DNA from 3 places in the Brevibacterium atlanticum genome. Region 3 is predicted to be linked to each of the others. Evidence: riboswitches for the same ligand, from Rfam matches in the RefSeq annotation. Region 3 holds a riboswitch; each other region holds the start of a gene.

Region 1 (7,912 bases), 1.4 Mb from region 3:
CGGTGCCCGAGGCTGCCAGCGCATCTTCGAGGATGCTCAGCGAGCTCGCCCCACCCGTGCCCATGACCAGGCGAGAGGTCAGATCCACGTCATCGATCGTCCAGGTCATGTCAGCCTCCCTGCACGGCGGTGACGATGTCGACGGCGTGCCCGTCGGCCAATGCGAAATCGGCCCAGCGTCCGCGGCGGACGACCTCGCCGTCGACGGCCACGGCGATGCCCAGGCGACCTCCATCCGCCGGTGTCCCCTCAGTGCTGAGTTCCCGTCCGATCACCTCGGCGACGAGGTCGAGCACCGAGGTGGTTCCTCCCAGTTCGCGTTCGTCGCCGTTGACGACGATGGTCGGTGCGTGCGCAGTGTCGGTCATGATGTGCTCCTGTACAGGGTCGTTGGGTGGAGGATTGATGGGTCAGAGGTCGAGTCGGCAGACGACGGTCCGTCAGAGAAGCGCGCGGGGGAGACGGACGCGAGTCCTCCTGCAGGCATCCAGTCGGGGGTGAGCCCCATGGCCAGTTCGGCACCGAGCCGTCCGCCCAGCGGGGCGAGCAGGATGCCGTGCCGGAAATACCCGGTGCTGACGAGGCAGCCCTCGTCGATGCGACCGACGATGGGCAGGTCATCGGGCGAACCGGGGCGGGCACGCGTGGTGATGTCGGTGATCTCGCAGTCGAGGATGCCGGGGACCAGGCGCTGACCGTCCTGGAGGAGCCGGTGGACGGCTCCGGCATCGGTGCCGCTGCGGCCGTCCTCCCGGGAGCTCGCTCCGAGCACGAGTTCCCCGTCATCACGAGCAACGATGTAGACCGGTCGACCGTTGACGAGTCCGCGGACCGTGCCGTGCAGCAGAGGGGTGAGTGCGGCCGGTGCCCGCAGACGCAGAACATCACCCCACACCTTTCGCAGGGGAAGGGGCGGCATGCCGGTGATCGCGGCAGCCTCGGTCCCGGCGGTGATGACGACCTGGTCGGCTGTCAGCTCGTCGCCGCCTGAGAACTCGACGCCCACGGTGACTCCGTCTCGACGGGTGAGCCGGGTGACCTGCCGGCGGACGGTCGTGTCCGAGACGACGGACAGCAGGGCGGCCGTCGTCCTCCTGGGGTCGATGGACTGGTCGTCGGGGATGCGCACGGCACCGGCCACCGACGGCGACAGCGCCGGTTCGAGCTCCCGGGCGCGGGATCCGGTGATGAGTTCGGTGGGGAATCCTGCCGCGGTCTGCGCGGTGCGCAGCTCACGGAGAGCCTGCAGATCGGCACGGTCCCCAGCGCACACCAGGGTTCCCGAGTCCGTGAGCCCGAGATCCGCACCCGCCGCGCTCGCCACCTCGGCGGCGAACGACGGATACATCTGCGCCGATGCGCGCATCAACGGGTACAGGGGTGACTGACCCCAGACCACCTCGGCGGCGGGCGCGAGCATCCCCGCGGCCGCATGGCTGGCTCCCTGACCAGGAGCAGGATCGATGATGGTGACACCGGCACCGAGGCTGCGCAGGTGCCACGCTGTCGCCAGGCCGATGATTCCGGCGCCCACGACGATGACATGCATGGATTCTCCCTCCGGCGGCATGATCCGCATCAGGTCTGACGGTCGGCTCCTACGCCCTCTCAGCCTCAGTGGGAGGCTCCCGCGAACTCCTCTACTCTATGACCATGACCTTCGATATTCCACCGCACACCGCAGGCTCCGAATCCAGGCGAGCCTGGCGGGACGCCCGTTTGGCCGAAGCTCGACTGTACCTGTGCACCGATGCCAGAACCGCCCAGGGCGATCTGCCCGAATTCCTCGACGCCGCTTATGCCGGGGGAGTCGACATCATCCAGCTGCGCGACAAGACGCTTGAAGCCAGAGAAGAGATCGCAGCCCTCGACGTGCTCAAGGACGCTGCGGCCCGGCACGGGAAGCTCTTCTCGGTCAACGACCGTGCCGACGTCGCCCTGCTGGCCGGAGCCGACGTCTTCCACGCCGGGCAAGGCGACCTCACCAGTGCTCAGGCGCGGGCCGTCCTCGGACCCGACGTCCTCCTCGGCCGCTCCACCCATTCGCACGAGCAGGCTCTCGCCGCCGATGCGGATCCGGAGACCGACTATTTCTGCGTCGGCCCCGTATGGGAGACCCCGACGAAACCCGGCCGCGCCGCCGTCGGCACGGGCCTGCTCAGCACGGTGGCCGCCTCGTCGCGCACCCCGTGGTTCGCCATCGGCGGCGTCGCGGTCGGAGAACGCCTCGACGAGATCCGACAGGCGGGCGCCACGCGCGCCGTGGTGGTGCGTGCGATAACCTCGGCTGGCGATCCCGCAGAAGCCGCACGGGAACTCAAGGAGGAACTGGAATGAACGACACCATCGAGGGCAGCACCGGCACGGGTACGGGCGAACAGGACGCGAACGATTTGGGCGCGCACGGGCCGAGCATCCTCATCGCCGGTGCCGGAGCCACGGGCGGGGCATTCGGGACCTACCTGCTCGAAGCCGGTCGCGAGGTGACGTTCCTGCTGCGGGAGGCGAAGGCACAGCGGATCCGCACCGACGGTCTGCGCTTCGTCTCACCGGGCAACGACCGGACGAACACCGTCGAGGTGGTCACCGCCGCCGAACTCGCCGAGGATCCGCGCACTTTTGATCTCGTGCTCATCGCAGTCAAATCGGGCGGCCTCGATTCGGTCCTCACCGACATCCGGCCCGCCGTCGGTGCGGGGACGCGGATCATTCCGTTCCTCAACGGTATGGCTCAGATCGATCGGCTGCAGGAGGACTACCCCGGGCAGGTCCTCGGCGGACTCGTCAAGATCGTCGGCACCATCGACGGTGATGCGGTCCACCAGCTCACGGACATGTCCGCGATGACCATCGGCGACTTCGGTGGGGGAGAAGTGCCCGAATCGATCGCCGCCGTCCTCGACGTGCCGGGTTTCCGACTCCAGGTCATCGACGACATCACGGGCGGGCTGTGGGAGAAGTGGATCTTCATCGCCGCCGCCGGAGTCGTCACCTGCCTGTTCCGGGCACCGGTCGGCGCGATCATGTCGGCCGGCGGGCACGACCATGTGCTGCGCATCATCGACGAGCTTGAGGCTGTGGCCGCAGCGGCCGGTCACGCGGTGTCCGAGAAGTCTCATGTCGCCACCGTCTCGATGCTCACCGGTGAGGGCTCGTCATTCACGTCATCCCTCTACCGAGATGTCACGGCCGGTCTGCCCAGCGAAGCCGAGCACATCCTCGGCGATCTGGCGCGCAAGGCCGCTGACCTGGGAGTCGACACTCCGCTGCTCGATCTCACCCTTGTGCAGCTGCGGGCCGGGGAAGCGCTGCGCCGTCCCTGACCTCGGCTGTTCCGGTGCGCAGCATCGCCAGGTACGGTTCGCTGGGCTGAGTGTGCTCGACCTCGGCCGAACCGTGAGGGGCAGTGAACGTGACCATGGGGACACCGTCGACGTCATCGACGACGAGCAGCGTCTCGTAGCCTCCGGGGCCCAGCGAATGCGAGGCACCGACGGGCAGGTCGAAGACGAGAGTCTCCAGCGGGCTGCCGGGTGCCGGTCGGCGATGCATCTCCTGCGCCGCGACGTCGGCGAACTGCTCGGCTGTGATGAGATACGCCTTGGCCGGGGTCGGCCCGGGCAGAGCCGGGTCGTAGAAGGCCATCCCGCCGCCCCACACCGTCGAGGCACCGGCGAAGTAGATGCGGCCGGGCAGTTCGACTCCGGCCTCCTTGCGGGGCAGAGTCTGGTCCCTGGCACCCGGATAGGTCACGTGCGCACCCGGCGGCCGACCGCCCTGCAGGTAACAGGCGAGGCGATCGCGGGCCATGTTCGATCCGTAGCTGACGTACCACACATGCGTATTCGACATCGTCTCCATCATGCCATCTCGGCTCCGGGCCATGTCGATTCGGGCGGTGGTCTGTCGGACCGTGGGCCGTCGAGTCCTACTGGAACGGAGACGCCGGAACACCTCTCCCGCCGCCGTGATGACCAGCGCGATGCCGATGCCGAGGGCGACGCCGAGCAGCGGCTGATCGTCGAACACCGTGCCTCCGAGCACTCCGATCCCTGTCGAATAGACTGCCCAGACCAGGCACCCGATTCCGTCCCAGAGAAGGAACCTCCGGAGCGGGAACCCGAGCATCCCTGAACCGATCGTCGTCAGTGTGCGGCCCCCGGGAATGAAGCGACCGGCGATGAGAGCGGAATCGCCGCGGTCTGTGAAGACGGGCCGGGCCGTCTCGGCGATCACCGCGCCCCGCTTCGACACTCGCGCCCATTGCAGTCGTGCCCACTGCAACCGTGCCCGCTGTGGTCGTGGCTGCGGTGGTCGTATCCGGTGAATTCGCGACCGACTCATGCGCGACCGGGCGAACCTCCCGACCAGGTGGGCGGCCAGGTCCCCGATCAGGGCCCCGACCGCAGCGGCGAGCACGAGACCGGTCGGATGAGGGATGCCGGAAGCAGCGAAGGCGGCAGCACTGATGAGCAGCGTCTCCGAAGGGACGACGGGCAACAGAGAATCGAGGCTCGCCGCCACGGCGATGAGCAGGTAGACCCACGGCGAGGTGAGGACGTCGGAGAGCAGCTCGAATGCGAGATCCATACTCATCCACGCTAGGGACTTCGCCGAAGTGGGGGTATGCGGTCGAGCGTACGGCGCTGACGAACGACCGGGGACACCTCTGCGGAAAACCGGAAGTCGAGTCTGCGGTCTGACCCCTGTGAGCGCAGGAGGCGCGTTGCTACGATCGATCCATGCCCTGGCCCAGCTCACTGACTGCGCGCATTCCCCGCGAATCGCGCATGCTCGCCACCCGGTGGGCTCATTCGCTGCTCGGCGTGCTGTGGGGCGGACTGCTGTTCCTGCCGGTGCTCGTCGCTGCGGTCTTCTCTCCATCATCGGGACTCGCCGCGCGGGTCCGCGGCTGGGAGCTGGCTCGACATTCCTGCGGCTTCGGTCTCGTCCTCTCAGATCCCCCGCAGCAGCGCCGCTTTCTCCTGTACAACGGACTCATCGCCGGTGTGGCCATCATCCCGACACTCAACCTGCTCAGCGGATTCCTCGTCGTGACCCTCGGCTCCCTGATCCAGGGGCTGTTCATCGGCGGCGCCGTCGACATCGGCTTCGACATGTGGACGATCTCCCAGCCCACCCTCTTCGTCGGGGTCCTCTACGGGGCGGCGAACCTCATCGGGGCGATCGCGCTCGCCGAAGCGGCGAACTGGATGCACGGTCGCATCGATGCGAACTTCGCCGAGGTGGCTCGTCCCTTCGCCCTGCACACCCGGATCACGGAGCTGCTGACCACCCGGAGGGGAGTGGTCCTGGCCATCGACGACGAACGGCGGCGGATCGAACGCGACCTCCATGACGGAGTGCAGCAGAACGTCGTGTCCCTCTCCGTGCTCATCGCTCGTGCCCAGCGGGCAAGCGACCCGGTGAAGACGCAGAGTCTGCTCGATGACGCGCTCGCACAGTCCCAGGACCTCATCGATGAGATGCGCGAGGTCGCGTGGCGGGTCTACCCCACGGCCCTGGACGAACGCGGACTGGGCCCCGTTCTCGAACGGATCGCCGCCCGGAGCCCGGTGCCGCTGACGCTGGCCGCGGTGCCCGAGCGGAGGTTTCCGCCTGCCGTGGAATCGGCCACGTACTTCGTCATCCGGGAAGCGGTGACGAATGTCGTCAAGCACGCCGAGGCGGCATCGATCACGGTCACGGTCGTCGATGACGGCCCGGCGCTGTGCACCGAGGTCGTCGACGACGGGAATGGACGGGCTGATCCGAACGGCAGCGGACTGCAGGGCCTCGTCCGGCGTGTCGGCGCCCTCGACGGCAGCCTCACCGTCGGTTCGCCAGACGACGGGGGAACCATGATCAGCGCTCGAATACCCCACGGACTGCCGGTTCCCTCCGGCGAACCAGAGAGGAAGCCATGACCGAAAGCACCACCGAGTCGTCCCTGCGCGTCGTCCTCGCCGACGACGCAGTCCTGCTGCGAGAAGGCGTGCGCAGTCTGCTCGAGGACGAGGGCATCAGCGTCGTGGCCAGCGTCGGCGATGGGACCGAGCTGCTGGCGGCCGTCGAAGCGCTGCGGCCGAATCTTGCGATCGTCGATGTCAGGATGCCGCCGACCCACACCACCGAGGGCCTGCAGGCGGCCCTGGCGATCAAACATCGCTTCCCGGACATCGGTGTGCTCGTGCTCAGCCAGTATGTGCTGCGGGAGTACGCGACGGAGCTGTTGAGCACCGAGTCGGTGGGAGTCGGCTACCTGCTGAAGAACCGCGTGACCGATATCGACAGGTTCCTCGAATCGGTCAACCGCATCGCCGAGGGCGGGACCGTCATCGACCCCGAGGTCGTCCGACAGCTGCTGAGCACCTCGGAGAAGCAGAACACCCTATCGTCGCTGACCCCGCGGGAAAGCGAAGTGCTCGAAGCGATGGCCGAGGGGCTGTCGAACCGCGGCATCTCGGAACGGCTCTATGTCTCCATCAGTGCCGTGGAGAAGGCGATCAGCGCGATCTTCGACAAACTCGACCTGCACGCAGGGGAGACACGCAGTCGCAGGGTTGCGGCGGTCCTCGCCTACCTCGACAAATCCTGAGGGATATGCCCGCCGCGTGAAGGCAGCCGACTCTTCGTCCAGGTAGGTGCGGCCATCAGAGTTCGGAACGTGCCCGTGCTCCGATTCGAATGTTGAGGTCCTCGAGTTCGGCCAGAATGTCGCTGGCGCCCCAGATCTGATTGCGCTTCCGTGAGGTCATCCCACGCAGCACTCCGGCGTCGGCCAGCACGGTGACGGATCTGCTGGCCGCGGTGCTGGATAGCCCCAAGGAGTCCTCGAGGTCGTCGATAGTGAAGACCGGCGTGGACGCAAGGTATGTGAGTATCCGCGCAGTCGAGCTCTTCGCACGTGGACGACCGGTCAGCTCCTGCCACTCGTCCGGCAGACCGGAGAGTCGCTGTGCGGTCAGCTGCGCCTCCTCAGCGGCAATGATCGACGATCTGCACCAGAGGGCGATAACCGGTCCGGCATCGCCCGAGTGGTAGGAATTCAGCGCGCGGAAGTAACGGTCTCTGACTTCGACGAGGGCGGCTGCCAGCGGCACAGTGATTCCGGTCGTCACTGCCCGTGCCTGCAGAATTCCGGCGGCCAGTGCCCGTCCGATACGGCCGTTGCCGTCGGTGAACGGATGGATCGCCTCGAACTGAGAATGCGCCACCGCGGCTTGGGCGAGAGCGGGTATGTCGCTGCGCAGTGAGAAGGCCAACAGATCGTTCATCAGCGGTGGAACATACTCCGGGGGAGGTGGAACATAGAGCGCGCCGCGGGGTGAATGATCAGATCCGCCGATCCAGTTCTGCATCGGCCGATAACGGCCGCCAAGGTGAGCCTCGGTGGGATCGTCGGCCATGAGCAGCCGGTGGGCGCGAGCGATCGAATCGGAGCTGATTTCGCCTGAACTCAGCAGATCCAGTGCTCCCGTAGCCGCAGCCATGGCTGTCGCCGAGGAATTGGACTTCACGCCGTGAAGCGCACGGACGAAGTCATCAATGGGTGCTTCCTCCGCTTCGATCTTCGATGAGGCGATGGATTCGCTGCGCAGGAGCAGATATGACAGGGGAATGAGCGTGTGGCCGTGATCGGCGTCGAGACGGGAGATCGCTCGGATCGCCGTTTCGGAGAGGGCCGACAGATCAGTCGGAAGCTGGAGGTCGACCGTACCGATGTTCGCGGGGATGGAAACAGCTACCTCGGCGAACTTCCTGTCATCGATCGTGCCCCCGCGGAACTCCTGTCGCCACGGGCGGGTTTCCGACTGTGCCGATGGGATAGGTACGGGAGCGCTCGACATGGGAATATCTTAACCGTTATTCCCACTTAAGTGAATAAGTGGGAATATCTCCGATTGTGATC
Region 2 (7,912 bases), 1.7 Mb from region 3:
TGCCGGCGACGGAGCGATGCGGGAGCTCTTCGACACCGCCGAGACCAAGGTCCGCGACATCATCACCTCCGTCTCCGACACCCCTCAGGAACCCGGAACCGAGGGCCAGAAGGTCGCCGACCTCTTCACCTCGTTCATGGACGTCGAACGCATCAACGACCTCGGCGTCGCACCCCTGGAGTCGACGTTCGCGGCCATCGACGCCGCCGAGGACAAGTCCGAGCTCGCGGCACTGCTGGCCCGGCTCGAGACCGAGGGCATCGGGGGTGTGCTCGGCGGGTACGTCACCGCCGATGCCAGGGACTCCGACGTCTACGCCCTCTACCTCGTCCAGGCCGGCATCTCCCTGCCCGATGAGGACTACTACTTCAACGACGACCACGCCGAGGTGCGGGCGAAGTTCCTCGCGCATGTGCAGAAGATCGCCGCCCTGGCCGGGCTCGGTGAGAAGTCGGGAGTCTCCGACGCCGAGGTGGCCGCGAAGGTGATGGCGTTCGAAACCGAGATCGCCCGCCACCATTGGGACCGGGTCGCCTGCCGGGATGCGGAGAAGACCTATAACAAATACTCGATCGCCGAACTGCGCGACCTCGGGCCCGAGTTCGACTTCGACTCCTACCTGGGCATCCTCACCGCCGATGCGACGGACCTGAAGTACCTCGTCGTCTCCCAGCCCTCGTTCGTCACGGGCATGGCGAAGGTGTGGGCCGAGACGGATCTCGAGACCATCAAGACCTGGCTGCGCTTCGTCGTCGTCTCCGACACCGCCTCGCTGCTCTCCGATGAGTTCGTCGAGGAGAACTTCGACTTCAACTCCCGCACCCTCTCGGGCACGCCCGCACTGCGGGAGCGCTGGAAGCGCGGGGTCAGCCTCGTCGAGGGCTACCTCGGTGAGGCCGTGGGCAAGCTCTACGTCGCGGAAGAGTTCCCGCCCGAGGCCAAGGACGCCATCGACCACCTCGTGGCGATGCTCATCAAGGCCTACGACGCCTCGATCCGGGACCTCGACTGGATGAGCGCGGAGACCAAGGACAAGGCGCTGGTCAAGCTCTCGAAGTTCACCCCGAAGGTCGGCTATCCGGAGGTGTGGCGGGAGTACCCGGCCACGATCGACGCCTCCGATCTGGTCGGGAATGTGAGGCGCTGCTCGCAGGCTGAGCACGCTCGGCAGGTGGGTCGCATCGGCGGTCCGATCGACCGGACCGAGTGGCTGATGACCCCGCAGACGGTCAACGCCTACTACCACCCGGTGATGAACGAGATCGTCTTCCCGGCCGCGATCCTGCAGCCGCCGTTCTTCGACGCCGAGGGCGAAGTGGCGGCGAACTTCGGGGCGATCGGCGCGGTCATCGGACACGAGATCGGACACGGCTTCGACGATCAGGGGTCACGCTATGACGGGGACGGCAACCTCGTCGACTGGTGGACGGAGTCGGATCGGGAGCTCTTCGAAGAGCGCACGAAGGCGCTCATCGACCAGTACGAGGCCTTGGTGCCGGCCGGGTTGGACGAGAATCAGCACGTCAACGGGGCACTGACGGTCGGTGAGAACATCGGCGACCTCGGCGGACTGTCGATCGGGTGGAAGGCGCTCGAGCTCGAACTCGGCGAACGCGCCGGGACGCCCGGTGTGCCGGTGACACCGTCGGCGGAGCAGGCGAAGGAGTTCTTCGAAGCATGGGCGAAGGCCTGGCGGTCGACAATGCGCACTGAGGAACGCGTGCGCAGGCTCTCGATCGACCCGCATTCGCCGGAGGAGTTCCGGTGCAATCAGGTCGTGAAGAACATGACGGCCTTCCACGACACCTACGAGGTGGCCGAAGGCGACGCAATGTACCTCGCCCCAGCAGACCGAGTCACCATCTGGTAATTGCTACCTGACGGCGGCCCAGCAACCTCGCGCGAGGTTGCTGGGCCGCCGTCAGGTGGTTCTGGGGGTGAGACGTGGGCGCGTCGGGGCGTGCGGCGTTTCGCGCCCGCGACCGCGACCGCGGGTCAGCGGTGGTGGCGGATGAGAGCGACCATGCGGTAGTCGAATTCCTGCCAGCTGGTGATCGGGCTGTCCGCCTCCATCGCCGCGGCGAAGTCCTCGACCTCGGTGCGCTCGGATTCGAGCGGAATATCGAAGGGCATCTCGACGTAGAGCAGTCCGCTGGCGTCCTGGTGGACGACGTCGAACCCGGCCCTGCCCGGTTCGAGCTCATTGTTCATCACGATGAGCAGCCGGTCCGCCGATGCCTCGTATTCGACGTCAATGCCGTCGTTGTAGCCCTGCTGCGAGCGCAGCTCCCGCTGGGCCTGGATGACGAAGGCGGAGTACGCGCCGATGCCGATGACCGGTATCCGGGAGGTCAATGCCTCGGTGGCGACGTCGATGAGCCGCGACCGCGCCTTGCGACCCAGCGGTCCGAGGTCGCCGCCGGACATCGCGACCCCGTCGAAGCCGACGAGCGAGACCCGCTCCTCGTCCTGGGTGGGGTTGAGGATGGTGATGTCGAGGCCGAAGCGGGAGTACCAGGGTCGAGTCACCTCGGCGCTGTCTTCGTCCCACCAGACGTAGAACAGGAACGGAACGTTGATCCCGGCCTCCGAATAGAAGAACGGGGGACGCCGCTCACCTGCAGTGACGTCGAAGGGAACGACATTGCCCTCGATCGGGGCGGGGCAGGTGGCGAACGCGGTGAACGCGAACGGGTAGTTGACCGCACGGTTGAAATCGATGACGAGCGAACCGTCCTGGTTCGGCACACCGAGGTCGATGGTCCGCCACGCCGAGGTGGTCCTGCCGTTGGTGCCGTCGTGGAAGTCGAGCTGGAGCCCGGTCTTCGGGCAGCCGGTGGCGAGCAGACTGACCTCGCCCTGTTCGGTCTCGAAGGTCACCGTCCCGGCCGCCTGGGTCTGCAGCTGCAGGTCCTCCTGCGCGGTCTCGATCGTGTGCGTCGGGAACGGGTCGAAGCGGGTGAAGCGGCCGAGGAACACGAAGTCCGGATTCGGGTCGAAGGCCGGGACCTCGAAGAACTTGCCGAGCAGCGGTGACTTCGAATCGCGCACGCGCACGCCGATCCGCCCACCGCGGTCGATGAGTTCGTAGAGCACGTTGCCGACGGTGAACCAGTTGAGCGATCCGCCGGCGGGCAGGTGGGCACTGAAGCCGTTGTCCTCGACGCGCACCTGCGGGCGCTCTGGTGCAGGCTCGGCCCCGTCTTCTGCGGCGAGCTGTTCGGTCACGGTGGGCATGGTCGAGGTGTCGCTGGGCACCGACGGGCTCGTCGCCCTGGTCACCCCGCCGCTGCCTCCGACACCGTTCCCGGCACCGCCGGCCCCGTCCCCAGCACCGGCCGCACCGCCGTTGCCGCCACCGGCACGGCTCAGGAGGTCGAAGGTCTCTGCGGCGGGTCCGGCCTTGATACCCGATTCGAGGGCCACGGTGACCCAGCCGTCGGCGACGGTGAAGGTGCCGGGAGCACCGGGCCACGTCGATTCCTGATCGAGCCAGTGCAGTCCGACGACGCTGAGCCAGCCGAAGGGTTTCGCCAGTGCCGAGTTTCGTGAGTCGCGCCAGGTGTTCCACTCAGTCACGAACTGGTTCACGTCGAACACTCCTTGCTTTCGCTGCCGCGGTCACCGGGTCGGGGATCACCCGCCACAGCCGCCGAATCCGGGAGGACCCGACGCCTGGGACAAAACCCTTTGTCATCCAAACTACCGCAAAGGATAGGCTGGGGAAATGAGTGAATCGCACCCGAGCCCCGACACCGCCGCGCAGACGGTCGCCGACCTCGCAGACTTCGTCAGCGCCTCCCCCAGCTCGTATCATGCGGTCGCCACCGCCGCCGCCCGCCTGGAGGCGGCCGGGTTCTCCCGCCTCGACGAAACGCTGAGCTGGGCGCTGACGCCCGGGTCCGGGCACTACGTCGTCCGCGACGGCGCGATCATCGCGTGGATCAACCCCACGACCACCGCCGAGGCTGTCCCCGGGTTCCGCGTCTTCGGATCCCACACCGATTCCCCGGCCTTCAAACTCAAACCCGGCGAGGACTACATCGCCGAGGGCGTGCGCCAGGTCGGCGTCGAGATCTACGGCGGACCGCTGCTGAATTCGTGGCTCGACCGCGAGCTCGCGTTCGCCGGGCGCCTCAGCCTCGCCGACGGGCGTGTCGTGCTCGCCCGCACCGGTCCGATCGCGAGGATCCCACAGTTGGCCATCCACCTCGACAGGCAGGTCAACGACGGTCTGACCTTGGACAAGCAGCGCCACACCGCTCCGGTGATCGGCCTGGCCGATCTCGCCGAGGCCGATGTCATCGACCTCCTCGCCGCCGCCGCCGAGGTGGATCCTGAGTCGGTCGTCGGACACGACGTCTACACGATCCCCGCCCAGGAGCCGGGCCGTTTCGGTGCCCGTGAGGAGTTCTTCGCCTCGCCGAGGTTGGACAACCTCCTGTCCGTCCACGCCGGTGTCAGTGCGTTGGCCGACGTTGACGCCGATGGTCTCGACGCCATCGCCCTGTTCGCCGCCTTCGACCACGAGGAGATCGGGTCGAACTCGCGCTCAGGTGCGTGTGGACCCTTCCTCGCCGACGTCACCGAACGCATCATCGCCTCCCTGTTGCCGAACTCGACGCGCAGCGACTACCTCGCCGCTCTCGCCGCGTCGGTGTGCGTGTCCTCGGACGCCGGGCATGCCGCCCACCCGAACTATCCGGAACGGCACGATCCGCATGTCCGCCCCTGCCTCGGCGGCGGTCCTCTGCTCAAGCTCAACGCTCAGCAGCGTTATGCCACGGATGCCGTGGGCACGGCGGTGTGGTCGCGGGCGTGCGCGGCGGCCGGGGTCGAGCACCAGGACTTCGTGTCGAACAATGCGATGCCGTGCGGATCGACGATCGGTCCGCTCACGGCGACCCGTCTGGGTATGACGACCGTCGATGTGGGGCCGGCGCTGTTCTCGATGCACTCGGCCCGCGAGATGGTCGCGGTCTCCGACGTCGTCGCCCTCGGCGCAGTCGCAAGGACGTTCCTCCAGGGAGCCTGACCACGCGGCGCCTTCGCACACGCACCCGCTCGCGCGGCTCCTCAAGGCGCCGCGCGGAAATGTGCCCTTCCCTCGACCGCCCTGCGCGCCACCAACGTCGATCAAGGCGCAGCGCATCTGTCGACCGGTGCACAGCTCCATAAGCGTGCCGCGCCTTGATCGAGCTGCGCGGACCGAACGAACTTCGCCTAACGCGCTTCCTCGCCCATCCATGAGGGAAGTCCAGACCACTCACCTCACTCCGCTCAGCTCTTCTCCCGCGCCCGGCCCACGGCGCCGAGTTTGTCCTCACCACAGCAGTCGTGATACGAATTGCACGACCCCACGGGAGCCCACTGCAAGGGCTGAGATCGGACTGGATCGTCCGAGACCGTAGAACCTGATCCGGTTGATACCGGCGTAGGAAGTGAGGACTGCAGATGACTGCATTCACCCCTGAAACATCCGTCCCAGCCACTGCTTCACGCAACTCGCCTGCTCTGCAGGAAGCCCTGCAGGAAGACGCCACCACGCGCAACATCTCCGATCGCAGCACTGAGGAATCCTCGGCCGGCGAATCGTGCACCCTCGAGCAGTATTCGACCCATTCCCCGGCGTGGCTCGAGGACACCGAGCACGACATCCGCGTTCCCGTCACCCGCATCGAACTCGACGACTCCAACGGACTGGCCAACGACCCCGTCGAGGTCTACCGCACCGTCGGGCCGGGCAGCGTCCCAGAGGAGGGCTTGCCCGCGCTGCGGTTCCCCTGGATCGACTCCCGCCTCGACAGCGAGACCTACGAGGCCCGCGGCCACCTCATCGCCGATGACGGACGCGCCGCCGTCCGCCGAGGTGCGCCCTCGCAGCAGTGGAGAGGTCGCAAACCGGTTCCCCGCCGTGCCAAGCCCGGACGGACGGTCACCCAGATGCACTACGCCCGCCAAGGCGTCATCACCCCGGAGATGCGCTTCGTCGCCCTGCGCGAGCAGTGCAATGTCGAGCTCGTCCGCTCGGAGCTCGCGGCTGGCCGTGCGATCATTCCGAACAACATCAACCACCCCGAGTCCGAACCGATGATCATCGGCAAGGCATTCCTCGTCAAGATCAACGCGAACATCGGCAATTCCGCCGTCACCAGCTCCATCGCCGAGGAGGTGCAGAAGCTGCGATGGGCCGCGAAGTGGGGTGCCGACACCCTCATGGACCTCTCGACCGGCAACGACATCCACACCACCCGGGAGTGGATCATCCGCAACTCCCCCATCCCCATCGGCACGGTCCCGATCTACCAGGCGCTGGAGAAGGTCGACGGTGATGCGAACGCTCTGACCTGGGAGATCTACCGAGACACCGTCATCGAGCAGTGTGAGCAGGGCGTGGACTACATGACCGTGCATGCCGGTGTGCTGCTGCGCTACGTCCCGCTCACAGCCAACAGGGTCACCGGGATGGTCTCCCGCGGCGGGTCGATCATGGCCGGCTGGTGCTTGGCTCATCATGAGGAGAACTTCCTCTACACGCACTTCGACGAACTCTGCGAGATCTTCGCCCGCTACGACGTCGCCTTCTCACTCGGCGACGGACTGCGGCCAGGCTCGATCGCCGACGCCAACGATGCCGCCCAGTTCGCCGAACTCGACACCCTCGCCGAACTCACCGAACGCGCGTGGGCCCACGACGTCCAGGTGATGGTCGAAGGGCCAGGGCACATTCCGCTCCACCTCGTGCGCGAGAACGTCGAGCGCCAGCAGGAGCTGTGCCACGGGGCGCCGTTCTACACCTTGGGTCCCCTCGTGACCGACATCGCGCCCGGCTACGATCACATCACCTCGGCGATCGGGGCGACCGAGATCGCCCGCTACGGCACGGCGATGCTCTGCTACGTCACCCCGAAGGAGCACCTCGGCCTGCCCGACCGCGACGACGTCAAGACCGGGGTCATCACCTACAAGATCGCCGCACATGCTGCGGACGTCGCGAAGGGCCACCCCGGCGCGACTGCCAGGGACGATGCGCTGTCGAAGGCGCGGTTCGAGTTCCGGTGGCGCGATCAGTTCGGCCTCGGCCTCGACCCGGAGACCGCAGAGGCGTTCCACGACGAGACGCTGCCCGCGGAACCGGCCAAGACCGCGCACTTCTGTTCGATGTGCGGTCCGAAGTTCTGCTCGATGCGCATCTCTCAGGACATCCGCGACACCTACGGCAGCGCCGAGGCGCAGGCGGCTCTGGCCGGAATGCAGCAGAAGAGCCGCGAGTTCCTCGCCTCGGGCGGCAAGGTCTACCTCCCCGAACCGACAGTCGGCCCCGACGAGGTCTGAACGCGGAGTTCGGCCGGGGCGCGCTGCGACCGCATCACATGGCGATCGCCTCGGCGCCGCCGTTCAAGGCGCAGCGCGCCTATCGACCGGCGCACGAATCGAAATGTGCGCCGAGGCTTGAACGACGCTCATCCCATCGTCGTTCAAGGCGCAGCGCGGATATACGCCCGTACCGCAGCACGCCCAGCCTCGCCACCGTCGTTCAAGCGTCAGCGCGGATGCCGAAAGGAGCACCAATCGACATCCGCGCTGCGCCTTGAGCGAGCGGCTGCGCTGCCGACCTCCCCCTAGTTGTTCAGCTCGTCGAGGGCATTCTGCGATCCCGGGTGCAGGGTGATCGGTTCGGGCGGTTCGGCGGTGTCGGCGCTGATCTCCTTCGCTGCGGCGTGGACTTTGACCAAGTCGTCCTGCTTGTCGAAGATCAGCTTCGTCAGGGCGCAGGCGGTGCCTTCGTCCATATCGTTGCGGACCATGAGCACGTTCGGGGTCACGATCGTCTTGACGGTATCGACGCCTTTGTAGGTGTCGCCGGGAATCTCGGCCACCTCGTAGACGGGGTTGATCTCCTTCATCTTGT
Region 3 (7,912 bases):
TCTCGAATGGGTCGCTGCGAAACGCGAGCACAGCCACCTCTCCCTTGGTGAGGGGCTCGACGAGGCAGGCCACCTCGGCGAGGCTCTCAGCGATGCGGAACGGGAACTGTTCGATTCCCGAATTCGGGCGGCAGGGCAGGATCCCGCCGACTTCCACCTCATGCCGATCCACCCGTGGCAGGCCGATCACCGACTGGCGATCACCTTCGCTGCCGACATCGCCCGCGGGGACCTGCTGCCGCTGGGAGCAGGACTCGATGAGCATCAGGCGCAGCAGTCCCTGCGCACGTTCTACAACCATTCGCGTGAGGCCGCCCCGTACGTCAAGGTTGCGCTCGCCGTGCAGAACATGGGGTTCCTGCGCGGGCTCTCACCGAAGTACATGCGCGACACCCCGGCCATCAACGACTGGGTCGCGAATCTCATCGGCTCCGATGACACCTTCGCCGGCGCCGGATTCCGGGTGCTGCGGGAACGCGCGGCGCTCGGCTACACGGGAGATGTCTACCACCGGACGAAGGAGACGAACCCGCACCGGAAGATGCTCGCCTCCCTCTGGCGCGAGAACCCTGTCGACAAGATCGACCCAGGTCAGAAGCTCATCACGATGGCCGCGCTGCTCCACCGCGACCATGAGGGCGTGTCTTTCGCGAGTGAGCTCATCCGCGCCTCGGGGCAGGGCACTGCGGACTGGGTGCGGTCCTATCTGCGGGCGTACCTGTACCCGCTCGTCCACGCGCTGCTCGCCCACGACCTCGTGTTCATGCCGCACGGGGAGAACCTCATCCTCGTCCTCGACGAGCACACCGTGACCGGGGCATTCATGAAGGACATCGGCGAGGAGGTCGCCGTACTCGGACACCGCGAACTGCCCGCCGACGTCGAGCGCATCCGCGCCGTCGTGCCAGGGGAGGAGAAGGCGCTGTCGGTATTCACCGACATGTTCGACGGCGTCCTGCGCCACCTCTCGGGCATCCTCGACGCCGATGGGCTGCTGCCGGCCGAGCAGTTCTGGACGGTCGTCGCCGAGGTGCTCGACGAGTATGAAGCCGCGCACCCGGAAGCCGCAGGCGGAGTGAACGGCGACGTCGACCTGCGGGCCGAGTCCTTCGCCCATTCGTGCCTCAACCGCCTGCAGCTGAAGAACACGAAGCAGATGGTCGACATCGGCAATCAGGCCGAATCCCTGCTCTACGCCGGCTCCATGGACAACCCCGTGGCCCGCTGACCGGGTGAGCAAATCGCCGGCCTGAGCGGTCGGCGAAGCGCCGAAACCGAACCCAGGAATCGCCGAGGTGGGGCACCGTCACGGAGCCCCACCTCGGCGATTGCCGTCCGACCTGTACACCACCGACGTGTCCTGCATTCGCCACGCCAGCGGTTAGTATCATTCCTATGCTCGACCGCGCGGTGCTGCGCGGCGACTCGAACCGGTCCCCAGACTCTAAGGCGTGCTCATGGCGAAGCAGAACGATCGGCCGACCCTGGCCACGGTCGCTGCCCGCGCCGGAGTGAGCATCAAGACCGCCTCCCGCGTCCTCAACGGGGAGAAGCACGTCGCCCAGGCCACCGCCGAGAAGGTCGAAGACGCCGCGGCCGAACTCGGCTTCCGCCTCAATCCCACGGCCAGGCGACTGCGCGCCGGCGGGCGCTCGCCGTATATCGGCGTCGTCCTCTCCGATGCCGATGACGCCTTCCAAGCTCGAGTGTTCTCCGCCCTCGAAGCCGAACTCGCGACCGTCGACCTGCGCCCGGTGGTCACGGTCATCGGCGACGATCCCGATCGTGAACAGGCCTTCCTCGACGAGTGCCTCGCCAATGACCTGTCCGGAATCATCGTCGTCCGCGCCCACCCTGATGCCGCGGACAACTACGCCCGCGCCGCAGCCGCCTCGGGGATCCGGATCGTCTCGTTCGACCCAGCAGTGGCCAGTCGGTCCGGGGAGGGGATCAGCGTCCTTGCTGGTGACGAAGCCGCAGCTGGTCGCCTGGCCGCCCAGCAGCTGCTCGACCACGGGCACATCGCCCTCGGCGTCATCGGCGATCACTCGACCTCGCTCATCACCACTCGACGACTCGAAGGCATCCAATCCGCCTTCACCGGCCGCCACGATGTCGGCTGGCGGGCCTATATGCGCGAAGACGCCCACGACGAAGCCAGCGCGAAGAACGTCGTCGCCGCCTGGCTCGGCTCCCGGAGCGCCCCGAGCGCACTCATCACGCTGTCGGCCACGCTCACTCAGGGCGCCATCGACGCCTGCCGCCGCCTCGACGAATGGCCCGCGCTGGTGGGCATCGACGATTTCCCCACCGCCGAACTCCTCGACGTCACCGTCATCGACCGTGACGTCGAGACCATGGTCGCCGAGGCGGTCCGCAGTCTCCAGGACACGGTCGGGGAGGAGGACGGCCGCCTCGGTGGGGGTGCCGGTGACGAGAACGGCGGCCCCGGTGACGGCGCATCACTGGGACAAGATGTCTTTCCGGTTCGCGTCATCGCGCGCGGCAGCGGCGAGGAATTGCCCGAGCAGGAGCGAAGACTTTCGGCGCGAAACAGTTGACACCGAGGGCCGATGGGCGAATCATATTCAACAGCCTGACAACGTTGTCAGAATGATTGAAAGGTTCACAATGAGGCACAACCTTAAGTCCCATAAGAAGCTGGCCCTCTTCGGTGCCTCGGTCGCGATCGGCGCTCTCGCGCTCAGCGGCTGCGGCAATCAGAAGGGCCAGGGCAACGACGAAGCCGACAGCGGCTCCGGCGCCGACGGAGACGTCACCATCGCGCTGCTCCTGCCCGAGTCGAAGACCACTCGGTACGAATCGCTCGACAAGCCGAACTTCGAGAAGTACGTCGCCGAGGCCAACCCGGACGCGAAGATCGAATACCGCAACGCGAACCAGGACGCGACCCAGCAGCAACAGCAGTTCGAAGCCGCGGTGACCGAAGGCGTCGATGCGATCGTGCTCGACCCGGTCGATGCCTCAGCGGTGTCCTCGGCGCTGTCGAAGGCCGAAGCGAAGAAGATCCCGGTCATCTCCTACGACCGCTTCTTCAAGGGCGCGGACTACTACACCTCGTTCGACAACAAGAAGATCGGCAACCTGCAGGGCCAGGCCGTCCTCGACGGACTCAAGGACGCCGGCGTCGACCCGAAGTCGGGTCCGGTGTGGATGGTCAACGGCGACCCGAAGGACCCGAACGCCGCGGACTTCAAGGCCGGTGCCGAAGAGACACTCAAGGATGCCGGCGTCGACATCGCCGCCAGCCACGACACCCTCGACTGGAACCCCGACGATGCTCGTCAGTGGGTCGAAGGTCAGCTGCAGGGAGGCGGAGAGAAGCCGATCGCGATCTACTCGGCCAACGACGGCACCGCCGGCGGTGTCATCGCCGCGACGAAGAAGGCCGATGTCGAACCCGTCGTCACCGGTCAGGACGCCGAGGTCGACGGGCTGCAGAACATCCTCAAGGGCGATCAGTTCGCCACGATCTACAAGTCGATCCCACCGCAGGCCGAATTCGCGGCGAAGGCCGCAGTCGCTCTCGCGGGAGGGGAGGACGTCGGTGCGGGAACGACCTACAAGGACACCCCCACGGACTTCGTCGAGGCCGAGGTCGTGACCAAGGACAACATCAAGGACATCGTCGGTGATCAGATCAAGGCCGACGACATCTGCTCCGGAAGCGTCGAGAAGCTCTGCGAAGACGCCGGAGTGAAATGATCCGGCGCTGCAGCTGAGTCCGTTCTGCATCCGACCAGGCTCACCAGCGCTGCAGAGGCGACATGACCGTCCCGGCTGCCGGCGCCCATTACGGTGCCGGCAGCCGGGACCACCCAGAGTCGGACCACCGACAGTGACAAGTAGGAACAGATGACATCTGAGACACCCGACCCCGCACCCGCGACTTCGCGGACACCGGGCGGCGGCAGCGACACCGTGCTCGAACTGCGCGGAATCAACAAACGCTTCGGGGCCGTGCAGGCCCTCACCGACATCAACCTCACCGTCGGCCGCGGCGAAGTCGTCGGCCTCGTTGGCGACAACGGCGCCGGAAAATCGACACTGATCAAGGTCATCGCCGGCGTCCACGCCGCGGACGAAGGCGAACTCCAGATCAATGGTGTCGCGCAGAAATTCTCCTCACCGAAGGACGCGCAGAGGGCCGGAGTGGCCACCGTGTTCCAGGACCTCTCCCTGTGCGAGAACCTCGACGTCGTCGCCAATCTCTTCCTCGGGCACGAGAAGACCCGCGGAGGCGTGCTCGACGAGGTGGCCATGGAAGCCAAATCCTGGGAGCTGCTGCGCAGCCTGTCGGCGAAGATCCCGAGCGTGCGGGTCCCGATCGCGGCGCTGTCCGGCGGCCAACGTCAGACGGTCGCGATCGCTCGCTCGCTGCTGGGCGAACCCTCCCTCGTCATGCTCGACGAGCCGACCGCCGCCCTCGGTGTGGCACAGACCGCCGAAGTGCTCAACCTCATCGAGAGGCTGAAGGAACGCGACCTGGGAGTGCTGCTCGTCAGCCACAACATGGCCGACGTGCAGGCCGTGTGCGATCGGGTGCACGTGCTGCGCCTGGGCAAGGACGCCGGTGACTTCCCGGGTGACGAACGCACCGACGTGCTCGTCGCCGCGATCACCGGAGCCAGCGACAACGTCGTGACCAAGCGCGCGGCACGAAGGGGTGAACGCCGATGACCCGCAATTCCTTCATCACCGACGAACGGATCTCCTCCGAAGGCATCGTGGGCACGTTCGTCCGCCGCGTCAAAGAGGGTCAGCTCGGATCGTTCCCGGTCATCCTCGCCCTCGTCGTCATCGTCATCGTCTTCCAATCGGCCGATTCCAACTTCATCTCGCCGGCCAACCTCGTCAACCTCTCCACTCAGGTGGCGTTCCTCGCCATCCTGGCGCTGGGCATCAACCTCATTCTGCTGCTCGGTGAGATCGACCTGTCGTTGGCGCAGCTGGGCGGACTGGCCGCCTCGCTGCTCGGTGTGCTCGTCGTCAGGCAAGGTGTGCCGCCGGCGCTCGCGCTGATCATCATGCTGCTGCTCGGACTGGTCGTCGGTGCGATCCAGGGCTGGTTCTTCGCCGTCGTCGGCATCCCGGCGTTCGTCGTCACCTTGGCCGGTCTGCTCGCGTTCACCGGTCTGACGTTGACGACCCTGGGCACGCAGAAGAACCTGTCGATGTCGGACACCTTCGCCTTCGACTTCGCCAGCTTCTACTTCCCGGCGATCTGGGCGTATGTGTTCGGAGCGATCGCGATCATCGGCTTCGGTGCCGGCATCATCTATTCGAAGCTGCGTCGGCACAGCGAGGGACTCGACGCCCCGAGCTGGACGTCTGTGATCGTGCGCATCGTGCTGTTGGCCGCGATCGTCTTCGGGTTCCTCATCCTCGTCAACCAGGACTTCGGACTCGCGATGCCGTTCTTCCTCATGATCGTCATCGCCATCGTCATCGACCTCGTGCTGCGCAAGACCCGCTACGGCCGCTCCATCTACGCCGTCGGCGGCAAGGTCGAGGCCGCCCGCCGCGCCGGCATCCGCGTGACCTGGGTGCGCATCAGCGTATTCATGGCCGCCGGAGTCCTGGCCGCACTGTTCGGTTTCATCAAGACCGGTGTGACGACGAACGCGGGATCGACGCTGGTGAGCACGCAGGACCTGCTCAATGCGATCGCCGCGGCAGTCATCGGCGGCACCTCGCTCTTCGGTGGTCGCGGAACCGCGTGGGCGGCAGTGCTCGGTGCCCTGGTCGTCGGTGCGATCAACAACGGTCTCTACCTCATCGGCTTCAACTCCGATGCGCAGCAGATCATCACCGCACTCGTCCTGCTCACTGCCGTCGTCATCGACGCGCTCAGTCGCCGCGGTCAGAGGTACGTGGGTCGGGGATAGGCAGTCGCCACTGCCTCTTTTCGAGCGGACCCTGTTGCGGTGAGACCACCCCCAGCACGGGGTGGTCCCGCTACGACAGGGTCCGCTCGCCGGCTGTGTGTGCACAGCGCGGTACAGCGTCGCTGACTTGAGCGGTCGGTGAAGTGGCTTCAGGACGATAGGTCAACTGGGAGTGGGTGCGAGGCACGTGGTCGCCGTGCTTCGGACGGGCTGATACAGTCGGAGCCAATGACATGGGGTGCCTCATGAGGATCCGTTCGCACCAGACAGCTGCGCACGGAGGATACCGAGGCTGAGAGAACACCCATCGAACCTGATCTGGGCCATACTAGCGAAGGGATCGTCATGGTTGACTTCGACCTGCGTTCTGCCAACGCACGACTGCGTGCGTCCAACCCGCTCATCCAATGCATCACGAACACCGTCGTGCAGCAATTCAGCGCGAACGTGCTTCTGGCGCTCGGTGCCTCTCCGGCGATGCTCGACCACGAGGCCGACGCCGGTCAGTTCGCCGGCATCGCGAGCGGCGTCCTCATCAACTTCGGCACAGCTTCGAACCATCAGCTGCTCGCCGCCGATGCCGCCATCGACGTCGCGAACGCCGCCGGCAAGCCCTGGGTCCTCGACCCCGTCAGCGTCGGCGCCGTCGACTTCCGCACCTCCCGCATCCGCCGCGCCGCCGCCGACCACCCGACAGCGATCCGCGGCAACGCCTCCGAGATCGCCGCCCTGGCCGGAGTCGGCCTCGGTGGACGCGGAGTCGACTCCACCGACGAGGTCGACGCCGTCCTCCCCGCCGCGGCTCAGCTGTCGCGAACGACCGGTGCCATCGTCGCGGTCTCCGGACCCACCGACGCCGTCGTCGCTCACATCGACGGTACCGATCACGTCGCCCGCATCGACGGGGGCCACGAGTTCATGCCGCTGGTCATCGGCACCGGCTGCTCCCTCGGCGCCGTCACCGTCGCCTACCTCGCCGCCGCCCGCAGCGGTCTGGCCGATCCCGATGCCGACGCCTCAGCCGTCAACGCAGGTGAACACACCACCGACGGTGGAGCTGCCTCGGCGAGGTTCGAAGCCGTCGTCGCCGCCCACGCCCACTTCGCGGTCGCCGGGGAACTCGCCGCCGACGGGGCGAAGGGACCGGGCAGCTACTCGGTGAACTTCCTCGACGCACTCCATGCCGTCACCGGCGACCAGCTTGCGCAGGCACGGATGAGCCTCAGCACCCTCGATGCCGGCGAAAGCGTCCAAGCATGACCGCCGGACCCGCGCACATTGCCGACAGCGTGCACGGCACCGGGCCGGATGAAAGCGTGACCGACCGCTTCGCCGGCATCGACACCCGCCTCTACCTCGTCACCGATACCGCCCAGTGCGCAGCAGCCGGCCGCACCGTCGCCGAGACCGTGCAGGCCGCCGTCGCCGGGGGAGTGGGCATCGTCCAGGTCCGCGACAAGGTCATCGACGACGGGGACTTCTACTCGCTCACCCGCCAGGTCATCGCCGCTGTCGACACCGCCACCCGCGATACCGACCGCACCGTGCCCGTCGTCCTCAACGACCGCGTCGAGGTGGCCCGCCGGCTCATCGACGAAGGCGAGGACATCCACATCCACGTCGGCCAAAGTGATGCCACCGTCGCCGAGGTGCGCGCCGCCCTTGGTCCCGCACCCCTCATCGGTCTCTCGGCCGCGAACAGCGCCGAATTCGCCGCGGCCCGCGACTCCGGCGTCGTCGACCTCGTCGGCATCGGACCGGTCTTTGACACCACCACGAAGGCCGACGCGCCCGAGGGGATCGGACCCGACCGCCTCGGCGAACTCGTCACAGAGGCCGGGATCCCGGCGGTCGCGATCGGGGGGATCAGCCTCGATCGAGCTTCTGAGCTGCGCGGACGCGGATTGATCGGCATCGGTGTGGTCTCCGCGATCTGCACGGCCGACGATCCGACAGCAGCTGCCGAAGCGCTGCTCGCGGCCTTCGCCGACGGTGATGAGGCG

Evidence for each region. A riboswitch is a leader RNA that binds a small molecule or an ion and turns the genes downstream of it on or off. The one in region 3 is predicted to bind thiamine pyrophosphate.
Region 1: linked by a shared signal. The riboswitch ahead of thiO (glycine oxidase ThiO) and the one ahead of thiM (hydroxyethylthiazole kinase) in region 3 are both predicted to bind thiamine pyrophosphate.
Region 2: linked by a shared signal. The riboswitch ahead of thiC (phosphomethylpyrimidine synthase ThiC) and the one ahead of thiM (hydroxyethylthiazole kinase) in region 3 are both predicted to bind thiamine pyrophosphate.

What each region holds. Positions count from the first base shown of each region.
Region 1 is NZ_CP050152.1:1,735,348-1,743,259, forward strand. Features, by position in the region: gene GUY23_RS07680 (thiazole synthase) at 1-109, opposite strand, end outside; gene thiS (sulfur carrier protein ThiS) at 111-368, opposite strand; gene thiO (glycine oxidase ThiO) at 365-1,549, opposite strand; TPP riboswitch at 1,539-1,642, opposite strand; gene thiE (thiamine phosphate synthase) at 1,654-2,337, shown strand; gene GUY23_RS07700 (ketopantoate reductase family protein) at 2,334-3,323, shown strand; gene GUY23_RS07705 (DedA family protein) at 3,277-4,590, opposite strand; gene GUY23_RS07710 (sensor histidine kinase) at 4,743-5,927, shown strand; gene GUY23_RS07715 (response regulator transcription factor) at 5,924-6,598, shown strand; gene GUY23_RS07720 (Fic family protein) at 6,654-7,850, opposite strand.
Region 2 is NZ_CP050152.1:615,003-622,914, reverse strand. Features, by position in the region: gene GUY23_RS02710 (M13 family metallopeptidase) at 1-1,870, shown strand, start outside; gene GUY23_RS02705 (DUF1684 domain-containing protein) at 1,996-3,591, opposite strand; gene GUY23_RS02700 (M18 family aminopeptidase) at 3,728-5,035, shown strand; TPP riboswitch at 5,351-5,459, shown strand; gene thiC (phosphomethylpyrimidine synthase ThiC) at 5,455-7,335, shown strand; gene GUY23_RS02690 (TAXI family TRAP transporter solute-binding subunit) at 7,623-7,912, opposite strand, start outside.
Region 3 is NZ_CP050152.1:3,117,784-3,125,695, reverse strand. Features, by position in the region: gene GUY23_RS13970 (GNAT family N-acetyltransferase) at 1-1,228, shown strand, start outside; gene GUY23_RS13965 (LacI family DNA-binding transcriptional regulator) at 1,458-2,561, shown strand; gene GUY23_RS13960 (substrate-binding domain-containing protein) at 2,632-3,726, shown strand; gene GUY23_RS13955 (ATP-binding cassette domain-containing protein) at 3,877-4,701, shown strand; gene GUY23_RS13950 (sugar ABC transporter permease) at 4,698-5,909, shown strand; TPP riboswitch at 6,134-6,267, shown strand; gene thiM (hydroxyethylthiazole kinase) at 6,255-7,169, shown strand; gene thiE (thiamine phosphate synthase) at 7,166-7,912, shown strand, end outside.